4 regions of the Shewanella sp. GutCb genome follow, and region 4 is predicted to be linked to each of the others. Evidence: predicted binding sites of a transcription regulator. Region 4 holds the regulator's gene; each other region holds the start of a gene.
The links. The regulator sigma-54, encoded in region 4, starts transcription at its own class of promoters, with help from an activator protein. The targets are predictions, from matches to a motif close to GTTGGCACGNNNNTNGNNT.
Positions count from the first base shown of each region.

Region 1: the regulator sigma-54 is predicted to act here: its motif matches at 1,506-1,524, upstream of CXF86_RS11330 (DUF4097 family beta strand repeat-containing protein).
Region 2: the regulator sigma-54 is predicted to act here: its motif matches at 1,871-1,889, upstream of CXF86_RS02740 (YggN family protein).
Region 3: the regulator sigma-54 is predicted to act here: its motif matches at 2,086-2,104, upstream of CXF86_RS14630 (DUF3192 domain-containing protein).

Region 1 is NZ_PJBL01000019.1:28,850-33,066, forward strand. It holds gene CXF86_RS11320 (M14 family metallopeptidase) at 1-446, shown strand, start outside; gene CXF86_RS11325 (class I SAM-dependent methyltransferase) at 538-1,341, opposite strand; gene CXF86_RS11330 (DUF4097 family beta strand repeat-containing protein) at 1,600-2,355, shown strand; gene CXF86_RS11335 (DsbA family protein) at 2,790-3,584, shown strand.
Region 2 is NZ_PJBL01000002.1:226,158-230,374, forward strand. It holds gene CXF86_RS02735 (LysR family transcriptional regulator) at 1-546, opposite strand, end outside; gene CXF86_RS02740 (YggN family protein) at 999-1,820, opposite strand; gene glsB (glutaminase B) at 2,024-2,938, opposite strand; gene CXF86_RS02750 (50S ribosome-binding protein YggL) at 2,938-3,264, opposite strand; gene trmB (tRNA (guanosine(46)-N7)-methyltransferase TrmB) at 3,320-4,033, opposite strand.
Region 3 is NZ_PJBL01000025.1:53,258-57,474, forward strand. It holds gene queF (NADPH-dependent 7-cyano-7-deazaguanine reductase QueF) at 1-69, opposite strand, end outside; gene syd (SecY-interacting protein) at 129-776, shown strand; gene CXF86_RS14620 (Zn-ribbon-containing protein) at 865-1,638, opposite strand; gene CXF86_RS14625 (hypothetical protein) at 1,638-1,997, opposite strand; gene CXF86_RS14630 (DUF3192 domain-containing protein) at 2,146-2,517, shown strand; gene CXF86_RS14635 (DUF2789 domain-containing protein) at 2,550-2,879, opposite strand; gene CXF86_RS14640 (GNAT family N-acetyltransferase) at 2,999-3,637, shown strand; gene CXF86_RS14645 (Mpo1-like protein) at 3,630-3,932, shown strand.
Region 4 is NZ_PJBL01000020.1:47,882-52,098, forward strand. It holds gene rapZ (RNase adapter RapZ) at 1-214, opposite strand, end outside; gene ptsN (PTS IIA-like nitrogen regulatory protein PtsN) at 683-1,126, opposite strand; gene hpf (ribosome hibernation promoting factor) at 1,129-1,416, opposite strand; gene CXF86_RS12065 (RNA polymerase factor sigma-54) at 1,447-2,958, opposite strand; gene lptB (LPS export ABC transporter ATP-binding protein) at 3,096-3,827, opposite strand; gene lptA (lipopolysaccharide transport periplasmic protein LptA) at 3,824-4,217, opposite strand, start outside.

The DNA.
Region 1 (4,217 bases), on a different contig from region 4:
CAAGCAAACAAAAGTTGCAGCAATATCAATTTGCAGGCGCTAAGTTTGGCACTGCTGATTACGAAGGCCACCAGCGCGTCGAAGCCAAGGTCAGTAGCAACAACATCACCACAACGTTACCCGTCGGTACAGTCCGTATCGATACCGAGCAACCTTTGGGTGACTTAGCCATACTGCTGCTTGAACCACAATCGCCTGATTCACTGTTTCAGTGGGGTTTCTTTAACCCTATTTTCACTCGCACCGAATATATTGAAAACTACGCGGTTGAACCACTGGCGGCCAAAATGCTTAAACAAGACCCAGCATTGCAAGCTGAGTTTAATGAAGCATTAAAAGACAGTGAATTTGCTGCCGACCCTAAGGCAAGACTGCGTTGGTTCTATGAGCGTAGCCCTTACTATGATAACGAATACCAAAAGTACCCAGTACTGCGCAGTAACTAGCTTGTCAGATTAAACCTAGATAAGCATAGCTTTACATTCACTTAGCTAAAAGCAGCGCCATAAGGCGCTGCTTTAGTAACGCCTATCTAGCTCAAGCTTTCTTGAATCCTGAGATAGCATAGGTCAGCGGTAAACGCTGGCCTTGCTGCTCTACATAAAAACGCTCGCATTGTGTTTTACCTGCCGGTAACTCGACTTCAACAGCCTCTTTGGTTAGCCCCTCAAAACAGTCATAGGGGCTGAAGGGAAACTCATTGAATGACTCAATTTCAATACCTGCACCAATCAACGCATTAATGACATCTGATAAAGAGTGCGCCCAACTGACAAAAGTATCGGTTTCATCTGTCGCATTCTCGGTGTAGGTAGCCTCATCTTCGATATCGGGTTCATCTTGATGAAAATAGCTATAACCTTCAAAGACAGCCTGAGCTGGATGAAACTCCACCATATAGAACTGACCACCAGCATTGAGTTTACTCGCAATGGTCTGTGCCCACTGGTCTAAATCGGGTAACCACACGATTGCGCCATAAGAGGTAAACACGATGTCGAATTGCCCCGCGACCTGCTCAGCCACGTTATAAACATCGGTACAAACGAAATCAGCATTTAATCCCGCTTCTGCCGCCAGTAAATTGGCTTGCTCAATCGCGGCGATAGAGAGGTCGACACCTGTGACCTTAGCTCCAAGTCGTGCCCACGATAACGTGTCTAAGCCAAAATGGCATTGCAAGTGTAATAGGCTTTTGCCTTCTACATTCAACGCTGCTAGCTCTATCTCTTGTAAAGAGCTATTACCCTTTAAAAAGCCAGCAACATCGTAAAAATCAGAAGTGACATGGGTTTGCACGCGGCGATCCCAACCTTGCTGATTTACTGATAAATAATTCATAAGTTTGCTTCCATTCTAAAGTACGCAAATTAATTTGACTCTTTGCTATCAACGCCTTGAGTAAAATCACCAATAATGTCGACTTTAGCCAAATTGATGAGAGAATTCACCACTGCGAATCAAGGTAACAATAAAACATCATAATTAAAACAATTAGATAACCACTTGGCACGTTATCTGCAAACATTAAAAAGCAAAGCAGTATGACTAAATATTGATCACTAAAATAAAAAACAAAAATAACAAGGACATCGTCTAATGAAACTACTCTCTAGCCTTTTTGCCGCAGCGATTACGCTAACCCTCTCCGGTTGCATCATCAATGTTAATGGCGCGAGTGCCGGTCCTATGGATCACCAGAAAAAAACAATTAAGATTGAAGCCGCTGGCATCGACACACTCATCGCCGATACGGGTGCTGGAGACTTGAAGATCCAAGGCATTGAAGGACTCACTCAGATCACCGTCATTGCCGACATATATACCTATGGCGATGTTAAAGCCGATTTAAGCTTAAATAGAAAGGGGAGCAACGCAAAATTGATCGCCGAGTTTGACAGCAATATCAACTTCAGCCGCTCTCCCTATATTGATTTAACCATTCAAGTACCCGCCACTATGATGCTTAAGCTTGAAGATGGCTCTGGTGATATTGAGATCAAAGATGTCTCAGCAAATATCGACCTTGAGGATGGCTCAGGTGATCTTTGGATTCAAGGCGGACATAACCTCAGCATCATCGACGGCTCTGGCTCAGTATCAATTAGCAACACCACAGGCAAGCTCACCCTAGAAGATGGTTCTGGGTCTATCAACGTAAAAGGGATCGGTGGCGATACCAACATTAATGATGGTTCTGGAGATATGACGGTCACCAACATCAATGGCCATGTCGTTATTGACGACGGCTCTGGTGACATCGAAGTCGACAACACCAAAGGCCTTAGCATTGTTGATTCAGGTAGCGGCGACCTCAGCGTCGACAATATCAACGGCTCTGTGAGCATGAACTAATTCGGCATTGAGTCGAATTAGTCATCCAGATAAGCGATTCAAACTCGCTTTTAAAACTAACTCTTAAATGAGTAAACCTTCCCGGCGCAGGTGCTGTTGTCGATTAATGTGCTTACCGGTCAGTTATGCTGACCGAAAGCACACTAGAGTACAGCAGTGCCCTGCCCACCCCATTTAGCTTTATCTCAGCGACATCCCCTATCTAAAGCCTAACTCCGAAACATTGAAATTGATGGTGCCAATGACCTGCGGCCAACGGCAGTACAGATATTCCCATCGAATATTGGCGGCTGAGGGTTGTATCTAAGATCTCAAACAACAAGGAAATAGGTTTTACCCCAATCAAGTGAAAGATGGACAATAGTTAACTTTACATAACAAATTAAAGGTTTACTGTTTTTGACTTAATATCCCACACTATAAATGATTAAAAAATGTCTATGAAAAAGATATTAGTTCCTCTATTCATCGCGCTTGGCGTTAGTGCTTGCGACACCAATAAATTAGATCTAACTGACCTTAATCAGGCCCAAAAAGACCAGCTTGGTGAGGTTGTCAGTGATTACCTCGTTCAGCACCCTGAGTTCTTAATTAAAGCGTCTGAGAAATTAAACCAACAGAAAAAAGCTGAAATGGCCCAGAAAGCAGTTGAAGTTGCGGTCTCAATGGCCAAACAACTCACTCAAGACAAGAAAACACCTTTTATAGGTCCTCAAGATAGCAAAGTAAGTGTTATTGAGTTTTTTGATTATCAATGTGTATATTGCTCAAAAATATCACCGATTATTACGCAATTGATCCAAGATAATCCTGATGTGAAATTTATTTTTAAAGAGACGCCCATATTCGCGCAACGCTGGAAGCCTTCTATGTATGCAGCAAAAGTAGGTCAATGGATTTTTAAACAAAAGGGCAGCAAAGCCTATATGACTTACCATGACAGTATTTTTGCTACTGGAAAGAATGAAGGAAAGCTCACTAAAGCAGATATTAATCAGCAAGCACAACTTGCTGGTATCCAAATAGCTGATTTTGAAGCCGCTGAACATAAAACTGATGGTATAGATGATAATTACCAACTTTTTTCTCAGCTTGGTTTCCAGGGAACACCTGCACTTATTGTGATGCCAACGTCTAACCCAACCGCAGAGAATATAAAAATAATCAGTGGATTTAACCCTGATAAATTAAAAAATACCATTGAGGAAATGAAAAAAAGTCTTCAATAACCCAGAGAAGATTTGAGAGGGAGCTGACCTAATGTTGTCGCAAAATAGAAGCCCCTCCATATACCTGTAAACACAAGATAGCCAAACTAAAAGCGACCTCAACGTCGACAATATCAACGGCTCCGAGAGCATGGGCTAATTCGATATTGAGTCAGATTTGTCATCCAGATAAGTGATTCGAACTCACTTTTATAACTCATTCTTAAAATTTGGTCTAAAATTAACTCTGAACAGAGCAAACTTTCACGGCGCGGGTGCTGTTGTCGGTTAATGTGCTTTCGGTTGGTTATGCCGACCGCAAGCGTATTAAAGTACGACAGTGTCCTGCCCACCCTTTCAGGATCTCAGCTGGATTATCAGCTGAGGTTCGATAATCTCCTTCAGCTTTATCGTCACTCCGTAATCCAAAGTTAACTTCAATATTGTTGGTTCCAATGGTCTGCGGTGATGTTGGGTACTATTCGTGAACACATGATCAGTGATGCTCCTTACATCATAATGACACTCCTCATATCGCTATAGATCAACTCAAAATGAACAACCTGATGGCCAGATACACGCTTTAGCCTAATATGCATGAAACGCCACGACATGTATTTTGTCTTGAAGCTAATGAGCAGCTTGATACATCTG
Region 2 (4,217 bases), on a different contig from region 4:
AGGTCGGTTTGGCATACCATGTTGCTCAATATAAGAAGGAGAGGCTGCCAATAAGAACTGACATTTCATCAGTGGTCTTGCAACCATGCCAAGAGGTAACTGCTCAGACATCGTCAGTAATAGATCTAAGCCTTCACTGACTACATCGACCTTGTGGTCAAGGAGGCTGACTTGCAGTTCAAGCTCCGGGTGTCTTGCCATAAATTCTGGTAAAGCAGGAATGATATGCATAGTACCAAAAGACTGTGAGATACCCACCTTCAAGACACCACGAGTAGCATCATTTAGGTTATGTACGCTGGCAACAGCCTGATCTGCATCTCTTAGCAGCTCTTCACCTTGCACATAGAGCAAATGACCTGCTTCAGTCAAACTTAAACTACGAGTAGTACGCTGAATAAGTTGAACGCCAAGCTTATGCTCAAGATCTGCGACCTGAGTACTCACTTTTGACTTAGATATTCCTAACTTTCGTGCCGCAGCGCTAAAACTGCCCGCTCGAGCTACATGAGTAAAAATTGCGATTGGTTCTAAAAGTTCTAACATGTAAATCGCCTTAAGGTGTTTACGAGAGTAATAGTACTTCCATCGCTAAGATAAGCCACCAAGGCCAACAATACCTTATAGAGCAATACCTTAAGAGAATATATGTACGCTAGCGTAGAGTGATGATTATTCAACCAAAAAGTGGTTTTTGTTTTTATTCTTAGAAGTATACCAAAAAAAACTTAGAACTCATCATATATGTACTTTTGTACTAGCATGTAGTGAGCATTCATACTGGCATACAGAACAATAGGATAGCGTTAGATAAGAGGATACAGAGTCAGTTTCGCTTGCTGCTATCGATTTAAGGCACGGTCAGTTAAGACGTTAGCATAGGGGAAAAACGAAAACCCCTGCACAAAGGTGGGATGCAGGGGTTGTTGCAATTTAGCTCAGCAACACAAGAACTATTTTTACCAAGGAGTTTTGGATCTAAAAATAACGATTAATGTTTACTCACGCATTTCTTTGTTTGCCGTCGCTATCAAAGAGTACTTTGCTAATTCAGGTATTTGAGTGTGTAGCTCTTTCTCTAATACCACTAAAGACTTAAATCTCTTACAGAGCTTTTCACCACGAATTTCAAGATCTTGTGCTTGCCCTTCCATTTGCAGCTCTATGTCATCGCCGATTGATTCCATTTTGGTTGAAAATGACTCCATTTTCTGCTCAAACGAACCGCCTTCACCCGACATCATTTCGCTTCCTAGCGTCATCACCATAGTGCCGATAGAGTTTTGGGCTAGCTGCTCCATCTCTTGCTCAAACTCTTCTCCAAATGCATTTTCAAGCGAAGACTCGGTTGCACCAAGGTAAAATGTGTCACCATGCTGATAGGCCACATTTTCAATGCGCTGTTGCAAACCATCCATCATTTCATCAATTTTAGCGCCAGTTGCATCACCTAACAAAGGAGTCAATGCCATACTCACCGCTGTCGAAGCCATTGCTACGGCATCATTAACAAGCTCGATAACCTCGGGAACTTGAGCAGAAACCTCATCGGCGTATTGGTTTACCAATGCTTGCTGCTGTTTGTTAAGCGGTACTTGTTCACCATTGACAAAAAGCTTATTCATTTCAATTCTGTACTGTTCTTTACCGACTTCACTTACGGTCAATTTTTTCGGCTCAACTGTAACGTCGTAATTTAACGATACTTCACATTCATTTTTAAAGTGCTTATCTGAATCTTCATTTGCATTAACTATTTGCACACTAGAGGCTGACAGTAGTACAGCGGATACACCAACAGAGGTAAGTAGTCTTTTCATTGCTTTAGTCCTTTATCGCCTTGTTAATATCATGTTATATATAATAGATAATGCACGTAACATGCCAAAGAACATAAGTCATTATTATAAAAGGATTAGTGGAATTAAGGGTGTGACTTTATTGATAATAGGATAGGAATAATTAGCCAATACTACGAACTATTGGCTAATTATTACATTAGCAGATGAGTTAAAGCAGGAAATTAAAAAATTGAACGACCAAGCGTTTGGCAAAGTGTCTCTAGCGCGGCAGTTCCAGCAAGAGAGTTACCATTAGCATCGAGTTCCGGTGACCATACACAAACAGACATATCCCCTGGAATAACGGCAATAATACCTCCGCCAACGCCACTTTTTCCGGGCATACCAACGCGATAAGCAAACTCACCAGCGCCGTCATATAAACCCGAAGTGGCTAACAAAGCATTTAACTGCCTAGTTTGTACCGGTGTGATCAGTTGTTTTCCAGCGAGGTTTTTACCTCTGTTAGCGAGGTATAACATTGCTTTAGACAGATCAGCACAACTCATTCTCAAAGAGCAATAATGAAAATAACTCTTAAGAACGGTATTAACGTCATTATTAAAGTTACCGAACGACTTCATCAAATAAGCGATAGCAGCATTACGCGCACTGTGTTGATATTCAGAATTAGCAACGACTTTGTCGTAACCCACTCTTGGATTGTCACTGAGCTCACGTACAATTTCTAACATTCGCTGCTTTGGCGCACCTAACCGACCTTGCAACAGGTCAGCAATGACCAAGGCACCCGCATTAATAAATGGGTTTCTCGGTAGCCCTTTTTCTAACTCAACTTGCACTAGAGAATTAAAAGATTGTCCTGATGGCTCTTTACCAACACGTGACCAAATTTCAGGCTCTTCGTAATGCATTAACGCCAGTGTTAAGCTAAATACTTTTGAAATACTTTGAATTGAAAAGGGCTCGAGATAATCCCCAGCCCCTATCGTGACACCATCTCTGGTGGTCACGGCTATACCCAGTTTATTAGCATTTACCTCAGCAAGAGCAGGAATGTAATCTGCAACTTTACCCTTACCTAAAAGAGGTCGTACTTTCTTCACGACCTCCTCAAGTAATGCCAATTCAGGCATTAGCTCCACCAAATATCGTATAGCTCACCGATTTCGACATCTGCAACAGGTTGGCCTTCGAAGAAGGTTTTAACTGCAGCTCGGTCTTCATCTGTACATTTACCGATATCTTGAGTAGCAATAATACCTTCCCACTCTTTATGTCCGCCGCCATGGAACCCAAGATCTCTAGGTTCAATAATTGTCTCGATGAACTGATCAACAATTGAATCAATCTGCTCTTCAGTTACAGACTCATTGAAAGTCCAGTTTGTATCGAATCCAAACTCTTGAAACTCATCAACGCGTAACTTTTTACGTAAACGACGACTGCGATTAGCTGCCATGGTGGAACTCCTCAATGGTGATAAATAAAAACTAAATTAACGAACTATATAACGCTTAGACACGCTCAAACATAAGGTCCCAAACGCCATGACCTAAGCGATGACCACGTGCTTCGAACTTTGTTAGCGGACGATGTTCAGGACGCTCAACAACATCACCTGTCGCCGATTGGTTTTTATAACCAGGCGCACTGTTCATGACTTCTAACATGTGCTCACTGTAGTTTTCCCAATCTGTCGCCAGATGGAACACGCCACCCACTTTAAGTTTGTTGCGGATAAGCTCAGCAAAAGGTGCCTGTACTATTCTACGCTTATGATGACGTGTTTTGTGCCACGGATCAGGGAAGAATAACTGCAACCTTGCCAAACTTGCATCGGCAAGGCTGTTTTCTAACACTTCAAGCGCATCATGATGATACACGCGCAGGTTAGTCACCCCAGCTTCTGCCGCGATAGACAAACAGGCGCCAACACCCGGCTTATGTACTTCAATACCGATAAAGTTTAACTCTGGAGCCGCTTTAGCCATTTCAACTAATGAAGCGCCCATACCGAAACCGATCTCAAGCACGGTGTCAGCTTCACGACCAAAAACCTCGACTAAATCGATAGGTTCAGGCGTATAATCTAGGCCCATGGCTGGCCATTGTTGCTCCAACGCTTGTGCTTGCCCTTTTGTAAGGCGGCCTTCTCTTAATACAAAGCTTCTTACTTTGCGAAGGTATTTACCTTCTTCATTGAATTCAGCGGTTGTTACTTCGCTCATTTTCGCCCTCGCTTAAGATAGCTATTAATTTTAAAAGAAAGGCATTATCCAAAGTTAGACCTTTAGCGCAAGCCTTATTGACGCAAAATTATACCCATTATTTCAGTTTGTGCGAGTTACAGAGCTACTTTTACAAAAAATACTCGATTAACGGGTCAATCTAGCGCTATTTCACCAGGCTCCC
Region 3 (4,217 bases), on a different contig from region 4:
TGTGGACTTTCCTAATGTAAGCTCTGAAAGTTCGGGTGCGTCACTATAGGGATCATGATGTTGTGTCATCAATACGGTTTCCATGTCAAAATAGACTCTTATTATAACTGATTTTGGGATCGGCTTAAGTGTCTTCTTTACCTGCTCTGGATATTTTTTTAAACGACTACCAACAAGCCTACTTAGATGCGTTGGGAGAGTACCCTCGATATTATGCGCAGCAACAAGCGTCAGAGTGTATTTTGGGCGATGTTGACGTTGGTTCTGAAGAAGCATTGCAATGGAAATCAGTCTCGCGTGACGTGCCGGGTGTTTTTGATAATGTCGAACATGCACTAGAGCTATCTTTACATGCCGATCTTAGTGCATTTTATGGGGCACATTTTGCAGCGCCATTGATGTTTGACTCACCTTGGGGAACGGGAGAGTTATTGCAGGCGTGGAGCCAGACTGATTTTGAGTATCTACAGCAGAATATCATCGGACATTTGATGATGAAAAAGAAGCTCAAACAAGATCCTACCTGGTTTATTGGTGTGTTTGATGATGAAGATAAGATGATCACTATTAACAATACCGATGGCAGCGTTTGGATTGAAATCCCTGGGGAAAATCAGAGTAAAAAGTTAGCAGATTCGTTAAATGGTTTTATCGCTGAGCTTACGGCGCGAGTGACGCCACCGGTTAAGCTGGTGGAAGAAGATATGCCAGTACTCGATCACCCAGGTATTTGGCAGCGTATGAAAATAATGTGGCAGAACTTACGTGGGAAATAGCGGGTAAAATTTAACGCTAGAAGCTTAAACTATTAGCTTGAAAGAAGAGGTCTAAATTGCACTGCAATTTAGACCTTTTTTGTCTCTTTTAGAGATGATCCCAAGAGATATTCGACACGATACGGCATGGTTCGCAGCGGAAGTGAAACATATCCAATAGCGGCTCATCTAATAGCCAGTGGTCACTACCACATTTTGGACAGCAACGTTTTTTCTCATTGGCTAGGCTTTCTCCACCAACGCGATAAAGATAGTAATAGGTTGGGATTTTTGTCAGGAATTCAACTCGGCCACGCAAGTCCCAGCCGCGTCTAAAGAGGTCACTTTTGTGGCTGGTTAGCTGCTCAAGTGCTGCAAACTCGGCTTTAGTCCCCGCGGCCATTTGTATTTCATCACAAGCTTGCCATTCGGTTTGCCAGCGGATCAGCCGTTTATGATCGCCATTGGCTGTCGCTGGTACTTGGTAAAGTGGAATTGGCTGCAGCGTATCACCATTTCTTAGTGGCGAGCACATATGCACATAACTGGTATAAAGCAGCTGCCAACTTGGTGTCTCTTGGCTAGACACTTCTGAATTGATATCTTGGCCAATATACTTCTCGCGAGGAGCAAGTAGTTTAGCGTCTGTTAATTCAATTAAGGTTTTCTCGACCCAAGGGCTATTAAATCGCTTGGCAAGGCTACTTTTTTCTGGCATCAACAAGCGAGCTCTAAACTCACCGTCATTGAAAGCGACAGCAAATTCTCGACCGAGTATTTGACCATTGGCGCGATAAGCTTCTAACAAGCCATTAATGGCTTTTTCGGCGGCAGTGATTGTCGTGTTATCGAAGCATTCAAATCTTAATTCAACAACATGCATTATTTCTTGGCTCCACTAGCATTAAGCGATGCTGATTCAAGCGCTGTTAATCTGTTGATTACGGCTTGATAGTTGGTTTTAAGGGTTAACAGCTCCTGCTCAAGTTGCGTAATTCTTTGCTGTTGTTGAGTGTTGGTTGGAAGTTGCAGAGGTGCTTGCGCTGATGCGGTTAACTGCGCCTTAGTCGGGATTGCGGCTTTGTCTACAGCATTCATCGATTTGTACTGTTGTAAGCCTTGGATCAAAGTCAGCATTGCAACACTGACACCTAGCTTAGTTTTAATTAATGCAAGAGTGGGTTTTTTACCTTCATCGCTGAGCTGTTTGGCGGCGCAGAGTACTTGGTCTAGAGGGCTCATCGTTGGTTAAATTCCTTACTCATTAGTATATTTAGTTCATTAACAGTAATTAATTAAAATTAAATCATTATTAAACAATGCTTTAACATGTGGCATGTAGTTTGCTTTAATGATATTTATAAAATCAATATAAATACAGGAAGTTAATGTGAAGAATAATCTACTAAGTTTAGCGTTTTTTGGGATAGCAAGCATAGGGTTAACTGGTTGCGTTATCAATGTAGGTGATGGTGAATCTGATTGGGATAACAATGGAGCTTGGGAGAAAATCCAAGAAAGTAACCGTGACGGCCTATCGAGGATCTCACTGGGGATGTCAAAAGAGCAGGTGACAACGCTAATGGGTACTGCTGATTTTAATGAAGCCTATATCCAACAAGATAAAGAAGTGCATGTGCTGTTTTATCGCACACAACGAGTTAAGGGCGACGGCAAGACAACCAAAGATGAGTGTACTCCCGTGGTTATTAGCAATAATGCCGTTGTTGGATGGGGCGAAAAGGCCTACACCAAAATATAATTATCTTTCTATATTTCTTTAATATGGTGAAGTTACTTTCTTAATAGGGTGTCTAAATGGTCAATTAAATCCGACCATTGGGCATCTTCCGCTAATGCCTCTGCTAGAAAATGTTGCTGTGATATTGTCCAAAATCCCGCTTGATGAATAAGCAGCCCTTTAGTAATCGTATGTTTTCGTATAAACAGTTCAATTGCTTTAGCATCACTTGGTAAACCGAGCTGTTGAAATAGATGTTCTAGATCCAAAGGGGTGGTGTCCATGATTAACGCTCCGTTGCTATCGTGTTGCTTCCAGTATGGTAGAAAACGACCTAATCCTCCAAGTTTAGTATCGATACTTTTTGACACCCAATTACTCATCAGATGCTCGTTTTAGAACAACATTAAAGTTCTGACAAAGTGAATGTTGATTATTAATTGCACTTTTCTATGGGCTTGTTACATTGGTATTTATGTGATCTAGGTCAAGGAAAATAACAATGGAAAATCAAATCATGGAAGAGTGTCGAGCGGTCTATCTAACGGCTGAAGATTTACGTATTGCCGCCTCAATTCTTTACAATGCTTACCACGATGATCCATTTTTTATGGATGCACTCTATGATGATGACAAGGTGCAATATGAGCAAAAACTGCGTGGCGCTATTCGTGAAGAGTTAAATGCGCTGTGGCAACAGGAACAAGGGTTAATCGGCATGTTTTCTGGAGAACGACTGATAGGGGTTGCCTGTATTGCCACTCAACAAGTCCCGCTTGGTGAAGCCCGTTACTGGCATTGGCGTTTGAAAATGTTGATAAGTGCTGGTTGGCAATCGACCCAAGCTTGGATCAAAAAAGAACACCAAATTATAGAAAACCTGCCCAATAGTCGTTGCGGTATTTTGCAGTTCATTGCTATATCAACAAATGAGCAAGGCAAAGGTTACGGTAGTCAATTAGTTAAAACAGTATTGAGTTGGTGTGATGAACAGTTGCAGCTTGATGGCGTTGGTGTGTTTGTTAGCGATCCAGCACATATTGCATTATTTTCGAATCATGGTTTCGACAAATTGGAGGATCTAGAAATAGGCAAGGTGACGGGGGAATTGATGTTTTATCGAGGCCAGACTAATGACTAAACGTTTTAATAATTTCGCTGAATTCTATCCCTTTTACCTGTCGCAACATCAAAATATAACGTGCAGAGCGCTACACTATATTGGCAGCTCTCTGGTTATCTTAGTGACTATTTTCGCGCTCTATTCAGGGCAATGGTTACTGTTATGTTTGTTACCCGTCATTGGTTATAGTTTTGCTTGGATTGGGCACTTTGTATTTGAAAAGAACAAACCGGCGACATTTAAATATCCCATTTATAGTTTAATGGCTGATTGGGTGATGTTATTTGAAGCCTTTTCAGGCAAGAAGAGATAAAAATATCGGATTCGGATGTCCTTGGCGTAAGAGATCTCTTACTTTTATGTGGGACATCAAATGGTAATACTGTTGATATAGTCACTATAGATAGTCTTAGTTGTTTATAATCAGTACGTTATGTAAATCCCTACAAGTTGCGTAAATGTTACGATCTTGAGTGTTTGCTAAAAGACTGTCGCACTGGACTGATAAGCGTATAAAGTTAACTCAAGCAATCAATTGGTAAGCCTTGTTAGCGATAGAGTTCGCTGTAAATCATCATTACCATTTTGATTCTCAAGT
Region 4 (4,217 bases):
TCAGATGCTTAATCCATTCGTTCTCTTTTTCTGGCATGTTGCGGATATCAACACTAATAGCGACTAACTCTGAGTTACCAGAAAGTTGTTCAAGCAGGGTGCCCATCATTGGCAATGGTAGATTATCGACACAATAATAGCCGAGATCTTCTAGCATTCTTAACAGTACTGATTTGCCTGAGCCGGAACGACCAGAGACTAGAACGAGTTTCATCTTTTCACTACCTAATAAAAGTTAGAATTAATGTTTTATAAATGTATACGGGGTGTACAAGATTATAGATTAACTTTTTTCTGGCTTAAAGCAATAGCTTAGGCTAGTTGGTAATAATAAATAATATTGCTGTAATAAATGCCTAGGTCGTTAAATCTTACTGCTTGTATATCGGTAATCTCTAGCGACTTACGGACTTGAGTCCGTCGAGATAGTTGCACTTTTAGGTTTGTTTTTACCGCAGTTTATACATTATTTTGGCGAGGTGGGACGATACGGAGGCAATGCAGTTTAATTATTCTCCACAAATAGCCTATAACACGGCAACAATAGCTTAGGAACACTGGTTTAAGTGTTTCTAAGCTATTCCTACAAGAGTGTGTAAGCGTTTCTCTTTGCTCATGTCTTGTACTTCTTGAACATCAAAAAATGCGTAAAAACTAAGCTCGACAGATCAGAGACCTCTCACTATTGAGTGATTAAGTCATATAACTCAGATTCACTCTTACTTTTTCTCAACTGCTTCACGATCGCTTTGTCGTTAAGCTTTTCTGCCATTGAAGACAGCGTCGCGAGATGTTGCTCACATTGATCTGCGGGCACTAACAGGGCAAATAATATATCAACCGGTTGCTTATCTATCGAGTCAAAAGATATCGGTGTTTCACATTTGATTAATATGCCCAATGGATGGTCAATATTAGCCAATCTCCCGTGAGGGATTGCTATACCGTTGCCTATACCTGTGCTACCCATTTTTTCGCGAGCCAACAGGCTTTCGAAAATCTCTTGTGAAGAAAGGGTAGGGTACTGGGCAGCGGCAATATCGCTGATGAGTTCCAGTACTTTTTTCTTACTGCCCGGAGTGGCACAGGTAGTGCATTCCGGCTGCAGGATGGTACATAGTTCCATCGTTAGTGTTTGGTCAGCTTCTCTTTGTGTTTAATAACCTGACGATCTAATTTGTCGATCAGGGAGTCGATTGCGGCGTACATGTCCGCATGTTCCGAAGTGGCAAAAACTTCACCTTTTTTCAGGTGAATTCGTGCTTCGGCAATCTGTTGCATTTTTTCAACATTCAATATGACGTGCACATTATTGATCTGATCGAAATGACGTTCAAGCTTTGTAAATTTTTCTTCAACATAACTGCGCAGTGACGCAGTGATTTCAATGTGATGCCCAGTAAGGTTAATTTGCATAGAAAGATTCCTCCAAGTGTCTAATTTTAGTTATAAACTCTTGCGTTGGTTTGAGGGCGGGATCATCATTGCTTCGCGGTATTTCGCGATGGTACGTCGAGCAACTTTAATCCCCTGTTCTGCCAACAGTTGCGCCATTTTGCTATCGCTTAATGGTTTCTGTTGGTTTTCAGCTGCGACTAACTTCTTAATAAACGCTCTAATTGCTGTTGATGAGCACTCTCCACCGTCGTCGGTTCCGACATGACTAGAGAAGAAATACTTTAACTCGAAAATACCTCTAGGGGTATGCATATACTTTTGTGTGGTCACCCTTGAGATAGTGGATTCATGCATCTCTACGGCTTCAGCAATGTCGTTGAGTACCATAGGTTTCATGGCTTCATCACCATATTCGAAAAATCCCTGTTGGAACTTCACAATACAGTTGGAGACTTTTAGGAGGGTCTCATTACGACTCTCAATGCTTTTAATAAACCATTTAGCTTCTTGTAAGTGACTACGAATAAATTGGCCATCTGCTTGATTTTTTTGGCTACGAGCCATCGAAGCATAGTGTTGATTGACGTTGATTTTTGGCATGTAGTCGGGGTTGAGTTCAACCACCCAACGGCCTTTCTTTTTTGTCACTGAAACGTCGGGGATCACATATTCGTCTTTACTTCGCGTGACTGCCAGGCCCGGTCTTGGGTTCAAGGTTTGAATAAGCGTGATAGCATCACGCAGGTCATCCTCTTTGAGCTTAGTCTTACGCATCAATTGCCTAAAATCACGTCCAGCAATCAAATCTAAGTAATCTTTAATGAGCAGGCGAGCATTGTCTATATGGGGTGTTGTTTCTGCATATTGAGCTAATTGGATAAGCAGACATTCACTGAGATCTCTGGCTGCGACGCCGATAGGGTCGAAATGCTGCACGCGTTTGAGTACGGCTTCCACTTCGTCTATCTCGATCTCTGGATCGCCCATTGCTTCAAGAATATCTTCACAATTCTGAGTAAGGTAACCTCGCTCATCAACCGCATCAATAATGGCGGTGGCAATCGCTAGGTCATTATCAGAAAAAGGCGTTAGATTTTTCTGCCATTCAAGATGTTCGTATAAACCTTCAGTGGTTTCGCCTTGGAATGGCATATCATCATCGCGCATTCCGCCGGAGCTTGAATTCGAAGACACGGTATAGACTTCATCCCAAGTAGTATCCATTGGGAGTTCATCTGGCATTGAATCTTGCGTTAATGCATCAGAGGTGTCTACCGCAGCGCTATCCTGCTGTGGATCAACATCTGTGTTACTGCTGTATTCATTGTCGCTATCCGACTCTGAATAGCTGTCAGAGTCACTGGTGGTTCTATCTTCGTTGCTGATAGGCTCGCCATCGGATTGCTCTTCATCTAATTCAAGCAGTGGATTAGAGTCTAATGCTTGCTGGATCTCTTGCTGCAGCTCTAAAGAGGACAATTGCAAAAGGCGAATAGCCTGCTGTAATTGTGGAGTCATAGTTAGCTGCTGACCCATTTTGAGCTGGAGTGACGCTTTCATCTTACCGCTATTCCCTACACTGTAATTAAACGTTGAAGCTCGGTGATTTGACGAAGAGAGCTTAAAGAGTCAACACTTTGATTGTATTCATATACTTAGCTAATGCTATACAATTAAACCCGCATACTGTGGGTTAACTATAGCCTGAATTGTTCACCTAAGTACACTGCTCGAACCTGCTGATTATCTAATATCTCGGCAGGTGTGCCTTCTGCAATCAAATTTCCGTGACTTACGATATAGGCATGTTCACAAACGTCCAATGTTTCACGCACATTGTGGTCTGTGATCAACACCCCTAAGCCACGGCTTTTTAACTGTTCAATAATCTTTTTAATATCGATAACCGATATTGGATCAACGCCGGCAAAAGGTTCATCGAGTAGAATAAACTTTGGGTTGGCTGCCAGTGCTCGAGCAATTTCAACTCTGCGGCGTTCACCACCTGATAACGCCATGCCTTGGCTATCGCGGATATGGGTGATGTGAAACTCTTCGAGTAGGTGTTCAAGTTGCTCTTCACGCTGCTCGTTATTGATATCTTTGCGAGTCTGTAATACTGCCATGATATTGTCACGCACTGAGAGCTTTCTAAAGATGCTTGCCTCTTGTGGCAAGTAGCCAATGCCTTTACGTGCTCGGAGATGCATTGGGTCTAAGGTTAAATCATCGTCATCGATTAAGATCTGACCCTTGTCGCTCTGAACTAAACCAACAACCATATAAAATGTTGTGGTTTTACCTGCACCATTAGGACCCAATAACCCAACAATTTGCCCTGTTTTGACCGTTAAACTCACATCTTGAACAACGGCTCGGCTCTTATAACTTTTCGCTAAATTGCGTACGGTCAGCGTTTTTTGGGTCATTGCTGTTCCTGCTTTTTAATGGGTGCGGCTGGGGTTTCAGGCGTCTCTTCTTGATAAGCTTCAGGCTGAATGATAGTGATCACGCGATCATTACCTTTACCTGTACTTTCTGCGACTAATTTTTGTAGTCCGATATTGTACTTGATGCGGTTACCCGTGACTTGGCTGCCCTCTTGCTCCAAGGTTGCATTACCTAACAAGGTTAAGGTTCTTGTTGCCAACTCATAACGGATCTCTTTCGCACTTGCCATCGCCGGGCGGCCATCTTCCATCATTTGGGTATATGTCGCAGGATTACCCGTAGCCACGAGTATTTTTCCTGAGCTCGCTTCTTTAGAGAACACCCGTAATTCATCAGCCTTCATTTTAATTGAACCCTGAGTTACTTCT